3 regions of the Micromonospora sp. NPDC049662 genome follow, and region 3 is predicted to be linked to each of the others. Evidence: riboswitches for the same ligand, from Rfam matches in the RefSeq annotation. Region 3 holds a riboswitch; each other region holds the start of a gene.
The links. A riboswitch is a leader RNA that binds a small molecule or an ion and turns the genes downstream of it on or off. The one in region 3 is predicted to bind S-adenosylmethionine.

Region 1 (4,237 bases), on a different contig from region 3:
ATGCTCGGCCCCCTCGAAGATCCGCTCCGGCGGGCCGGCCTCCAGCACCACGCCCCGGTCCATGAAGGCCACGGTGTCGGCGACCTGCCGGGCGAAGCCCATCTCGTGGGTGACCACCACCATGGTCATTCCGGCGGCGGACAGGTCGGCCATCACCCCGAGGACCCCCTTGACCAGCTCCGGGTCGAGCGCCGAGGTGGCCTCGTCGAAGAGCATCACCTCGGGTCGCAGCGCCAGCGCCCGGGCGATCGCCACCCGCTGCTGCTGACCGCCGGAGAGCTGCGCGGGCCGGGCGTCGGCCTTGCCGGCGAGCCCCACCAGCTCCAACTGCGCGCGGGCGACCTGGACCGCCTCGTCCTGGCCGAGCTTGCGCAGTCGGCGCAGCGCCAGCGTGACGTTGCGCAGCACGCTCAGGTGCGGAAAGAGGTTGAACTGCTGGAACACCATGCCGACCCGCTGGCGTAGCGCGTCCGGGTCGTCCCGCAGCACGCTGCGTCCGTCCAGCAGCACGTCGCCGCGGTCGGGTTCGATGAGGCGGTTGAGCGTACGCAGCAGGGTGGACTTGCCCGAACCGGACGGTCCGATCACGCAGGCCGTCGCGCCGCGGGGCACGGTCAGGTCGACGCCGCGCAGCACGCGGTTCGGCCCGAAGGCCAGGTGGACGTCGCGCGCCTGCACGCTCACCGAGGTCGTGGTCATCGCCGGTCTCCCTGCGTCGTGGCGGGCAGCGCCGTGTCGTCGTCCTCGTCGTCCGGCGCGGTGGCCGGGCGGCCGTGGCGCAGCCGCCGGTCGATCCAGTTGACGAGGTGGGTCAGCGGGACGGTCAACGCCAGGTAGAACAGGCCCGCCAGCAGCAGCGCGGATTCGTTCCCGGTGGTGGCCGCGTAGTCCTGCCCGATCCGGAACAGCTCGCGCTGGCTGGCCACCAGGCCGAGGAAGTACACCAGACTGGAGTCCTTGATCAGCGCGATGAGCTGGTTGACCCAGGCGGGCAGCACCCGCCGGATGCCCTGCGGGATGATCACCAGCCGCATCGCGTCGGCCCAGGAGAAGCCGAGCGCCCGGGCGCCCTCCAGTTGGGCGGCCTCCACCGACTGGATGCCGGAGCGGAAGATCTCCCCGATGTACGCGGCGGCGATCAGCGACAGCGCGAGGATGCCCAGCGGGTACGGTTCCGGTCCCCAGACCCGCATGCCCAGCGGCGCCAACCCGACGCCGATCAGCAGGATCGTCGCCGCGGCCGGCAGCCCTCGGAACACGTCCGTGTAGACGCGCGCCGGCCAGCGTAGCCACCGACTGCGGGAGATGCCGGCCACGGCCAGCAGCAGACCCAGCACCGTGCCGAGCAGGGCGGCGGAGACCGCCAGGATCAGCGTGTTGGGCAGCCCGACGGTCAGCATCTCGGGCAACGCCTCGCGCATCGCGTCGACGTCGAAGAACGTTTCCCAGAGGGTGCTCAACGGATCCATCGTTCGCCTCTCCTGCCGCCCTGCTCGCTCGTCACCGCCGGCCGCTCAGGAGGCGGCCGACGCGGACGCCGACGGTTGCGCCGACCCGGACGCGGACGGGGCTGTCGCCTTGCCGCTGCCCGGCTTGAAGTCCGCCGGGATCGGCCGGCCCGGGTAGTACTGCGCCTGCAACCGGCTCCAGGTGCCGTCGGCGATGACCTCGTCGAGGGCCTTGTTCAGCGCCTCGCGCAGCTTGTCGCTGCCCTTGGCGACGGCGTACGCGGTCGGCGCCGGGCTGAGCTGCTTGGCCGCCACGGTGATCTTGCCGTTGCTGTCGGCGGCGGACTTCTCGCCGATCTCGGCCGGTGCGATCCAGGCGTCGGCCGTGCCCGCCTTGAGCTGGTTGATCGCGCCGTTGTAGTCCGGCACGCGGACCGGGTCGAGCTGCTTGCCGGTGGCGTAGTCGTCCTGGACGGTGCCCTGCACCACCACGACACGCTCGCCGGTGAGCTGGTCGAATCCCTTGATCGGCGAGCCGGCCGGCACGTCCAGCCCGAAGTAGCCGAAGTCGTACCCGTTGCCGAAGTCGACGGTCTTCTTGCGCGCCTCGGTGATGGTGATCGAGGAGCTTCCGACGTCGAACTTGTGGTTGTTGACCTGGGAGAGCAGCGCGGAGAAGTCGGTGCCGACGAACTCCACCTTCAGGCCGAGCTTGCCGGCCACGGCGGTCAGCAGGTCGTTGTCGAAGCCGGTGAACTTGCCGTCCGTGAGGTAGACGTTGGGTGGGGCGTCGGTCAGCGTGCCGGCCCGCAGCACACCCGGCTGCGCCAGACCGTACGGGTTCCCGCCGCCACTTTCCGAAGAGTCACCTCCACCCGAGCAAGCACCCAGCAAACCAACGGTCAACAAAGAAACCCCAACAGCAACAAAACGAGAAGAAATACGCATAACTAACTCCAAAGGGATGCGTCGATCCCGTCGATCATGAAGTTATTGCCGCGACACGCCGGTCAGGCGGGCAACAACTTCATGATCGACGCGAAGAAGGGTGGGGCGGGGTGGGGAGGGGTCAGCGCTTTAGGCGGCGGTACACGCCGCGCTGCGCATTCGCATCAGGTCCACGTGGCGGCGCCGGGTCAGGGCCGGCGTACGCCGGACGGCCGGTGGCGTGGGGCTGAGGATGTGCATGCGGTCTCCCGGGTCTTGGTGCTGACCTGGGTGCCAGGCCACGCTTGCACCGACGTCCCGCCGGTGCCTGGTCTTCACCCGGGGCACCCCACCGCGGAGGAGGGTTGCCGGCCAGCGAGCCGGGGCTTCGCGCTGGCACTCATGACCTGCGCCGAGGCTAGCAGCAGCCACCGGTCGGTCGTCCAGCCGATATGACCACCCTCACCGGCCGCGACCCGCGCTCGGCGAGCCGGTCAGCCGGCGTGCACGTGGGGCCGGCGCGTCCGGTCCGGCTCCTGGCGGCGCAGGATCTCCCGGGTGACCGAGACGATCTCGCCCTGCCCGAACGCCAGGTAACGCAGCACGTTGCGGGCCGGGCCGCCCTCGGTCCACTCGAAGTAGATGTGGGGGCGGCGCGTGCTGCGGTCGCGGATCTCCAGCAGCAGCGCGGCCAGCGCGTTCGGCACCGAGGAGCTGGCCAGGCTGAGCACCGGGAAACGGTCGTGCGCCACGCTGCCGCGTACCAGCAACCCCGTCTCGAAGTCCGACGGATCGGTGACCCGGACCTCGACGAAGATCACGTCGCTGTCGTCGGGGAAGTCGTTGTCCGCCATGGTCTGGGCCAGCTTGTCGCGGTACTCCGCGAGGTCGCGGCGCTCCGGCTCGTGCGCGACCAGGCGGATGCGACGTCCGGAGCGCTCGTCGATCATCGCGCTCGCCAGCTCGTCGAGCTGGACGCGGTCGACCCGCAGCTCGAACGCCCGCGACACCCGCGACAGCGCCGACACCAGGATCATCGCGCCGATGAAGCAGGCGGCGATCTTCACGCCGTCGGGCCGCTCTGCCACGTTCGCCACGGTGGTGTAGACGAACGCCACCGTGATGACCCCGAACGCGACCGCGCGACCGCGCTGACGCCGCCGCCGCGCCGCGAGCGTCACGGCCGTCGCCGCCGAGGTGATCAACACCAGAACCCCGGTGGCGTACGCGCCGCCCTGCGCGTCGACGCTGGCGGAGAAAATGATCGTGATGAGGAACGCCACGCCGGTGAACACCAGGACCAGCGGCCGGACCGCGCGAGCCCACGTCGGCGCCATGCCGTAGCGGGGCAGATACCGGGGTACGAGGTTCAGCAGCCCGGCCATCGCGGACGCCCCCGCGAACCAGAGGATCGCGATGGTGGAGAGGTCGTAGACGGTGCCGAACACCCCGCCGAGATGCTGGTGGGCCAGGTAGGCCAGTGCCCGGCCGTTGGCGGCCCCGCCAGGCCGGAAGGCCTCGGGCGGGATCAGCACGGTGGTGGTCACGCTGCTGGTGATCAGGAAGACGCTCATCGTCGCGGCGGCCGTGGTGAGCAGCCGCCGCGCGCCCCGGATGCGGCCCAACGGCCGGTCCTCCGAGTCTTGGCGGTCCCCTCGGATGTGCGGCATCACCGCCACCCCGGTCTCGAAACCGGACAGACCCAGCGCCAGCTTCGGGAACACGAGCAGGGACAGCCCGACCACCAGCAGGGGATCCCCGTGTCCGGTGGTCAGGGCGTTCGTCCAGTCCCCGACCGCGCTCGGGTGGCTCACCACCCGCCACAGCGCGTCGGCGATCACCACCGCGTTCAGCGTCAGGTA
Region 2 (4,237 bases), on a different contig from region 3:
CGCCGCAACCCGGCTGCGCGAGCTCCCATTGCCGGAAAATCTGCGCACCACGTACGCCGATGAGTTGGACCGGCTCGCCCGGGAGCTGTCTGAGGCCACTCCCGCAGCGGTCCTCAGCCACCAGTCCCCGAGCCGCGAAGGCTTTTCCACGGCCCGTTCCCGCTGGGAAGCTATCCGCGCCCGCATGGTGGCCCTGCAGGAGGAACTGGACTGGAAGGTCTATCTCCGGTATGGCGTAACCGAGGAAGAGGGCCTAGTGGCCCCTGCCTCCGCCGTTCCGCCGCTGGCCTTCGGCGAGCGAGCATTCGAGATCGTCATGGCCCGGCAGATGGTCGCCGGCGAGCTGGACACTGCTTGGTTTGTGCGGCACGGCGCTCTTCCGACCACCGATCTGCCCGCCCACTGGCCAGCGTCCTACCGCGAGGTGGTCGAGCGGCGCATCGACGCGATGCAGCGGGACAGTCGGCTGCGGACTCTGGAGCGGCCGGAGTTCAAACGACGATGGGCCTCCCCCGGCTGGGACGCCATGGCGGCCGGAGCGGTGCGGACCTGGTTGCTCGACAGGTGCGAGACGGCCGAGCTCTGGTACGAGAACGCAGACGGCGCAAGGCGTGCACGACCGCGAACAATCGTGGCGCTAACCGAGCTGTTGGGCAAGGACCCCGCGTTCATCCAGGCCGCTGAACTGTACGCACCAGGCCAACCGCTGGTCGACGTCGTGAGAGACCTGTTCGCGGACGAGGTCGTCCCCCACCTCGCCGCCCTACGTTATCGAGACTCGGGCATCGCCAAGCGCGCTCAGTGGGAGGAGACGTGGCGGCTACAACGGGAACAGGACTTGGGTCTTACTGGGCCGGCCCCGATGCCACCGAAATACAGCAGCGCCGACTTCCTGAAGGTGAGCTACTGGCGACACCGTGGCAAGTACGACGTGCCTGGCGAACGGTTCGTGTCCTATGCGCGCTCGGGAGGCGCCATCAAGGACGCCATGGTGGGGTGGGCCGGCTGGCCCGTCGAGGATCGAGCAATGGTGCTGTCCAGCCTCGCATCAGCCGCGCCGACCCGCGAGGACGGCCTTCCGCTGCTCGCCGGGCTGCTCGAGTTGCTGCCGTGGGTAAAGCAATGGTGTAGCGACCAGCAGTACGAGAGCCACCGCACACTGCTAGACGACTTGATGGTCCGGTGGGACGTCACTGAGGAGGATCTACGCGCTTGGCGTCCCGTGAAATCGAAGCGCGGGCGTCCCCGCAAGCACAGCTGATCGATGTAGCCCAGTCAGGCCATCTGACCATCAGAACCACCCACATGATGATTCTTCCGGCTCCACGCTACCGGGCTCTTCACTGACGGACTGGCCCTCGGTACCGATCTACCCGATCCTGCGGGCGCAGTCGAGCGGGTCAGGAAAATCGTCGTTTCAACGGTCAGCCTGCCTGAGGGGGTCTACCGGTTCGGGGACAGCCCTGCGCCAGTTCCGGCAGGTGCTGACGCACGTACGCGCCTCCGGCGACATCTCCCCCACGGCTCTCGACCTACGTTTCAACATCGGCATACTGCTGGTCTCTGAAGACAAGGCCGCCGAGGCCGCGGACGAGCTGCAACCGCTGCACGACGACCTCTGCGTGGTCTACGGCCCAGACCATGAGCTGACCCGGGAAGTCGCGGAACTGCTTGCCCGGCTCCGACTCGCCACCGACGGATAAATCCGCCATCGCCGTCGGCTCTGGTCTCCTCCGCGTGTTGGCCGGGGTTGCTCCCGGCCTCGATGATCTCTATGCTTCCTGGGCGTCAAGAGTGGTCAGCGTCAAGCCTCCCGGCTTGCTGACCCGGCAACCGCGCCACCCGCGCACGGTGCCTCCGGGAGAAGACCAGGCCGACCGCAAGCTGCGGTACGGCAAGAGCGGGTGCCTCGTGGCACCGGAGAGCGAGTTCACCGTGCCATTCGAAGAGCTGAACCTGGCCGCTTTCGCGGTCTGCCTGACCTGTGGGCACCTCCGCGACGGTGCCCCGCACGAGCAGCGGTGCCGCTGCCAGCCCCGTACGCCGGAGTGGGAGCAGCAGTGGCAGGGCCAGGACATCGCCGGTGACCTCGACCTGTGTGTGTTGTGCGTGCGGAACACTGCGGCTGGGCCACGTCGCCGTTCATGATCGAGTGTCGGCCCAGCGGCAGTGCGGCGCGGTGGCCGTACCGTTCTCCGACGACCTGCGAGACGTGTCGGCAGGTCCCGCAGGCCAGCCACGACCACCGGGTTCGGGTGGTCACCGAGACGGCCACGACCACCGAGGTCGCCGCCTCGCTGGTGGATTCCGCGCGGCGTGGCAACGAGCTACGCGAGTGGCAGCAAGTGGAGTTCGCCCGGCTCGCCGAGCCACTACGCCTGACTGCTTCGAGCGTGCCGCTGGCCGAGTGGCAGCGGCAGTCGCCGCCGTCGCTTGGAGCGAGCGTTGACGCCTTCGACCGCTACGGCGTCATGCCCGTCCCCAACGACCTCAGCAGCCTCCGGCAGGCGCAGAACGAATTCATGGCCGCCGCTCGTTGATCGCCAGCCCAGCCGGCTGCTGTTGGTGGTAACCGATCTCGCCTACAGCAGCCGGCTGGTCGTCGCCCATCGACGGTCCGGTGATAACGGGCAGCTCGGATGCCGCGCTGTTCGATAGCATCCGGCCATGATGGACAGTGACGGGCAGCGACGACGGCTCCCGGTGGTCCAAGCATGACCATCATCAGTGGTTGGCCGGCGCTGACCGTGGCTTTGAGCAACAGAGCCTCGCCAGCGAGATTGTTCATTCAGGAGCGGTTCGGCCGCTGGCAGGACCTGCAGGCACGGTATCGGGAATCCGTGGGCTCCCTTGTCGTGCCTGGGAGCCAGGCGAACCCCGGCACCATCGGTTCGGCCTTCGACTGGATGGTGCGCTTCATGGTGCACCCCCGTCCGGATCTGCGCCTGGCACTGCTCGGCGCGCGCACTCCCCCGCTCCGGCACGCGGTCCACGAACTGGCGCGCACGCTGAATTACTCCCAAAGCGGAGACGTGGGGACCGTCCGGTTCACGGGGCCGGCCGCAGGCAGCGAAGCCGACCATCAAGTCGTTGCCCGGGCCTGCTGGGCGCTGGCGCTCCTCACCGACCTATACCGGGTCGGTCCCACACCCGGATCCCCGTTGATGGCCCTGGCCCCAAGGTCGATCACCGCCGAGAAGCTACTTGAGCTCGCCCCACCCGCGGCCCTCGACGAGCTCCAGGCTCTACGCTCCTTCGCCGAGCGGAGCCTCCTGCCGTCCCCTGTCAGCGCGGCATGGCGCTTGGGCCCTCGGGCCGACCTTCGCCGGGTCATCATTGATGAACGCCGACGCCGACCTGATCGCCGCAGGCCTGCTGCTCGAACTCAAGACGAGCCTCGGCAGCAAGCGCCGCGACGGGACACGGCGGTCATCACTGGAAGCGCCGACCATCATGCAGTTGCTCGGCTACGTACTGCTGGACTTTCCTGACGAGGTCGCCATCGAAGCCGTCGGCGTCTACAACGCCCGCTACGCACACCTGACGACGTGGCGCCTACCGGAACTCCTGGCTGAGTTGGCGGGCAGGCCCGTTGATCTAAGGGAGGAACGTGTGGCCTTCCATCAACTGCTCGCCACGGGCGATCACTTCAGTCCTCGCGTCGGAGACCATCTATGTAGCCCTGGATGAGGGCGGACGCGTCGCGGAAGTCGAGGTCGAAGAACTCGCGGTCCTTGCGCACCCGGTAGGGTGCCAATCGATCGTGCAGCTCAGCCTCTACTGACGGAGCATCCGCGACCACCCACAAGGCGCGCACGCCATACGGGATAACGACGCCTGTCGCCCGGTTGATCTCCTTCACCCGCTCCTCGACGGTCCGCTCGGTGTAGCCGATCTTGAGCATCCGAGGCTGCTCGCGAGTCGACAGCACGTAGATGTAGCCAGCTCCTGGCGTTTCACGCGGCTGTTCCCCGACGAGTCCGGCCAGATGGACCTGCACGTCCGCGTCAGTCAGGAGCGTGAGCTGCTTCGCAGCGGTGGCATCGTCGCCATCCCTGATCGCGGTCCGTAGGCGACCGAGCGCATCACCAGCTTGTAGGCAGCGCTTACGTCCAGGGCGGCCCAACTGTTGCCACACGGTGAACCAGTCCCACTGGTCCTGCCTGTGACAGCGCGAGTAGAGCCCCTTGACTTCCGACAGGGCCTCCAGCAGTGACGGGCTGGACGCACTCTGAGC
Region 3 (4,237 bases):
AAAGCGACAGGGCCAGCGAATTTTCGCTGGCCCTGTCGGACGTGGTCGGGAGGGACACTCGCACAACGCCTCCGGCGTTGGGTCGCAAGAACTTCAAAAGTCTTCGGCGAAATGCCCTCCCGCACGGAGCATCTTGCGCCGTCCGGTTCCTGCCGTCAAGTCCTGCGCGGCGGGTTTTCCACACTCACAGCGAAAATCCAGTCACCCGGTGGATTCAGCCGAGCAGGCCGGCGTCGCGGGCGGCACGCAGGGACGGCTTGATCTGGTGGGTCGGGCCGACCTGGGCGGCCACCGCGTCGATCGTCTTCAGTCCTTCGCCGGTGTTGAAGATGACCGTCTCCGCCGTGGGGTCGAGCCGGCCGGACTCGACCAGCTTGCGCAGCACCGCCGCGGTGACGCCGCCCGCCGTCTCGGCGAACACCCCGGTGGTACGGGCCAGGTCGCGGATGCCGGCGCGGATCTCGTCGTCGTCGGCGTACTCCATCCACCCGCCGGTGCGGCGCACCGCCTCCAGGGCGTAGAGGCCGGCGGCCGGGTCGCCGATGTTGAGCGACTTGGCGATGCCGGTGGGCTTGACCGGGATGATCGTGTCGGTGTCGGCGTGCAGGGCCGTCGCGATCGGGTTGCAGCCGGCCGACTGCGCCCCGAACACCTTCCAGCCGCCCGCCGGGGCCTCGACCAGGCCGATCTCGACCAGCTCGGAGAACGCCTTGTCAATCTTGGTGAGCAGTTCGCCGCTGGCCATCGGGATGACCACCTGGGCGGGGATCCGCCAGCCGAGCTGCTCGGCCACCTCGTACCCGAGGGTCTTGGAGCCTTCCGCGTAGTACGGCCGGACGTTCACGTTGACGAACGCCGTGTCCTCGAACTCGTCGGTCTCCACCAGCTCGCCGCAGAGCCGGTTGACGTCGTCGTACGAGCCGTCGATGGCGACCAGTTCGCCGCCGTACACAGCGGTGGTGATGACCTTGCCCTGCTCCAGGTCGCTGGGGATGAAGACGATCGAGGGCACGCCGGCGCGGGCGGCGTGCGCGGCCACCGAGTTGGCCAGGTTGCCGGTGGAGGCGCAGGCGAACCGGGTGAACCCGAGCGCCTTCGCGGCGGTCAGCGCCACCGAGACGACCCGGTCCTTGAACGAGTGGGTCGGGTTGGCGCTGTCGTCCTTGACCCAGAGCGGCGCGGTGATGCCCAGCTCGGCGGCGAGGTGCGGGGCCGCCACCAGCGGGGTCAGCCCCGGGTCGAGGGTGACCCGGGTGGCCGGGTCCTGCCCGGCGGGCAGCAGCGCGGCGTACCGCCAGATGTTGTTCGGGCCGGCCTCGATCTGCTCGCGGGTGACCGTGGCGAGGGCCGCGGTGTCGTAGTCGACTTCCAGCGGACCGAAACACTCGTAACAGGCGTGCTGGGCGGCGAGCGGGTAGCGGGCCGAACAGGCGCGGCAGACGAGGGCGCGGGCGGGGCTGGCGGAGGTGTCGATGCCGGAGGCGGCGAGCGTCGACGTCATGTCGAGAGTCCTCTCATCTTTCCCCGCATCGCACGGTGCGGCGGGGACGGAATTGGCACCTGCCCCGCGGGTCGCTCAGCGGTGAGCGCGCGGGGTGGTTGCCGGGGCGTCGTCGGGCCGTATCCCTCAGCCCCTCTGGATGAGGTATGCAGTTGTGCCGTCAAGTCTAGGCAACGTTGCCCGGCGCCTCCACCGGGCATCCCAGCCAGTGGGTCAGCGGGCCGCCACCGCCACCGGGTCGACCACCGCGACGGGATCGGTGACCGCCGTCGACCGGGGCGACGACGAGGGCCGGGTGCGGGTGCGCGCCGCGAGGTTCGCGGCGACCAGGGCGGCGATGGTGATCGCCGCGCCGACCAGTTCGACCCCCTCCGGCCGGTAGCCACGGGCGATCTGCACGACGAACGTGGTCACCGGGACGAGGTTCATGAACAGGGCGGCGTTGGCCGCGCCCAGCCGCTGCACACCGGTGTTCCAGGCCAGCACCGCGACGACGGCGGCGACGAGCACCGCGTACGCCAGTTGGGGGGTGACCGCCACCAGGTCGGCGGCGGCCGGCGCGTGCTGCCACCCGACGGCGTCGGCGCCGATGCTCGCGACCAGCATGGCGGCCGTGCCGGCGAGCGCGGTCAGCGTGGTGAAGCGCAGCGGTGACCACGCGCCGAACCGGGTCGCGCCGTGGGTGTAGATGGCCCAGCCGAGCACCGCGCCGATCATCATGAGGCCGCCGAGACCGAACTGGCCGAGCCCGGCCAGGCTTCCGCGGGTGATCACCAGGCCGACGCCGAGGAGCGCCACCAGGGAGAGGGCCAGCAGGGCAGGCTTCGGCCGTACGCCGTCCCGGGCCCACCGGACCAGTTGGGTGATGATCGGGGTGGTCGCCACGAACAGGGAGATCTGCTGCGGGGCGGCGTGTTCGAGGGCCAGGTTGGTGAGCAGGTTGAAGCCGGCGAAGCCGACGACACCCAGCACCACCACCTCGACCCCCCGACCGCCGAGGCGCAGCGCGGCGGACCCCTCGCGGAACAGCAGGATGCCGACCAGGATGACGGCGGCGAACAGATAGCGGGCGGTGGTCAGGTTGAGCGGGTCGACCCTCGCCAGCGCGGTGGCCAGGATCGGGAACATCGCACCCCAGGCGAGCGCGGCGAGCAGTGGGTAGGCGGCGGCGCGGGATCGCATCGTCAGCTCCAATGTTCGAGTATCTTCGAACCAACGACACCGACCTTAGGGTGTTGTTCGATCGTTGTCGAACAAGGGTTAGGCTGGTCACATGGAGCTGCACGAACCCGACCTGACCGCCGTACCGGTCACCGCCGTACTGGCCGCGCTCGCCGATGACGTGCGGTTGCAGATCGTCCGGGCGCTCGCCGAGGGCGGCGAGGCGGCCTGCGGCAGCTTCGACTTCGGCGTCTCGAAGGCGACCCGGAGCCACCACCTGAAGGTGCTGCGCGAGGCCGGCCTGACGCGTACCCGGGCCGCCGGCACGAGCCGCCTGGTCCGGCTGCGCCGCGACGAGGTGGACAAGCTCTACCCGGGCCTGCTGGACGCGGTCCTCACTCCCCTCCCGCCAGCCTGACCCGCTCGATGCCTGCTGGCGCTGGTGACGGCGCCGGCACCTGCCACGGAAGCGCGCGGGCGCGCATGTCATCCGCACCTCCTTTGGAGCTGAATCGCTCACGGCATCACCGGAAGGACGACTCCCTCCCCGACCGGCACGCGTCGCCGGAGCCGACACGCCGAGGCTCCGGCGACGCGTGCGCGGGGTACGTCAGGCGTTCACCGGGCTGGGCTCGGCCATCGACGGCGAGGGCGCGTCGGCGCGACGCTTGAAGAGCAACGAGTCGAGCGCCCACGGGCCCGAGCCGAGCGTCGCTACCAGCAGGAACGACCAGCAGAAGAGGGCCGACAGCTCACCGCCGTTGCGCAGCGGCAGCAGGTCGTCCGGCTGGTGCACGACGAAGTAGGCGTACGCCATCGAGCCGGACGCGAGCAGCGCGGCGGGTCGGGCGAAGAGTCCGACCAGCACCAGCGCGCCGCAGATGAGCTGGATCAGGGCAGCCCACCAGCCCGGCCAGGTGCCGAGCGGTACCGCCTTGCCGGTCATCGGGTTGCCGCCGAACAACCCGAAGACCGACGAGAGGCCGTGCAGCGTGAACAGCAGGCCGATGACGATGCGGAACAGGGACAGGGTCGGCCCGCCGAGCCGAGAGACGTTCATGGAGACCTCCATCGAAGGGGACAGATCTCTTCCATGGTGGGGCCTCGCGGCATCGATGTTAATAAATTCCTTGCTAGTGGGAAAATCCCCGTCGGTAGCACTCAGAGCGCAGTGCTGGAGCTGCGACTTTGCCCTGATTTGAACTACACACGGCGGCGCCTCGCCCACTGGGAGCGCTCCCGAACCCTCAACGTACCGGCTGGGCTGCTACCCGTACACCCTGTCGAGCCGCCCCGGATGCGGGGCAAGCGACTGTCAGGGGGGTGCCGCGACTCGGGCGTCACGCCACCTCGCTCGTCGAGACACCATTGTCTTTGCAGACCGAAAGATCGAGAACATGCGGCCTGCGGCGTCGTCCAAGAACAACGACTCGGGCCGGGACTGCAAAGACGCTTCGATGTCGGATAGTGTCCGGTCCGACACGGGGCGCGATATCGCTTCGCATCAAGGTCTGGAGGCGCGCATGGCGAGCATCGAGGAAGTCAAGGCAGCGCTTGCGCAGGCCGCCGAGCAGG

Region 1: it holds a riboswitch for S-adenosylmethionine, as region 3 does, so the genes downstream of both, AB0J36_RS26120 (ABC transporter substrate-binding protein) here and thrC (threonine synthase) in region 3, are expected to answer to the same signal.
Region 2: it holds a riboswitch for S-adenosylmethionine, as region 3 does, so the genes downstream of both, AB0J36_RS00920 (hypothetical protein) here and thrC (threonine synthase) in region 3, are expected to answer to the same signal.

The regions. Positions count from the first base shown of each region.
Region 1 is NZ_JBFAOC010000045.1:30,350-34,586, forward strand. Features, by position in the region: gene AB0J36_RS26110 (amino acid ABC transporter ATP-binding protein) at 1-699, opposite strand, end outside; gene AB0J36_RS26115 (amino acid ABC transporter permease) at 696-1,469, opposite strand; gene AB0J36_RS26120 (ABC transporter substrate-binding protein) at 1,515-2,354, opposite strand; SAM riboswitch class IV at 2,672-2,783, opposite strand; gene AB0J36_RS26125 (amino acid transporter) at 2,870-4,237, opposite strand, start outside.
Region 2 is NZ_JBFAOC010000001.1:232,930-237,166, forward strand. Features, by position in the region: gene pglX (BREX-2 system adenine-specific DNA-methyltransferase PglX) at 1-1,261, shown strand, start outside; gene AB0J36_RS00915 (hypothetical protein) at 1,482-1,703, shown strand; SAM riboswitch class IV at 1,787-1,907, shown strand; gene AB0J36_RS00920 (hypothetical protein) at 1,936-2,148, shown strand; gene AB0J36_RS00925 (hypothetical protein) at 2,145-2,540, shown strand; gene AB0J36_RS00930 (hypothetical protein) at 2,521-2,661, opposite strand; gene AB0J36_RS00935 (hypothetical protein) at 3,340-3,690, shown strand; gene AB0J36_RS00940 (GIY-YIG nuclease family protein) at 3,650-4,237, opposite strand, start outside.
Region 3 is NZ_JBFAOC010000003.1:112,330-116,566, reverse strand. Features, by position in the region: gene thrC (threonine synthase) at 215-1,501, opposite strand; SAM riboswitch class I at 1,512-1,647, opposite strand; gene AB0J36_RS03685 (DMT family transporter) at 1,715-2,683, opposite strand; gene AB0J36_RS03680 (metalloregulator ArsR/SmtB family transcription factor) at 2,775-3,080, shown strand; gene AB0J36_RS03675 (DoxX family protein) at 3,273-3,722, opposite strand; gene AB0J36_RS03670 (hypothetical protein) at 4,186-4,237, shown strand, end outside.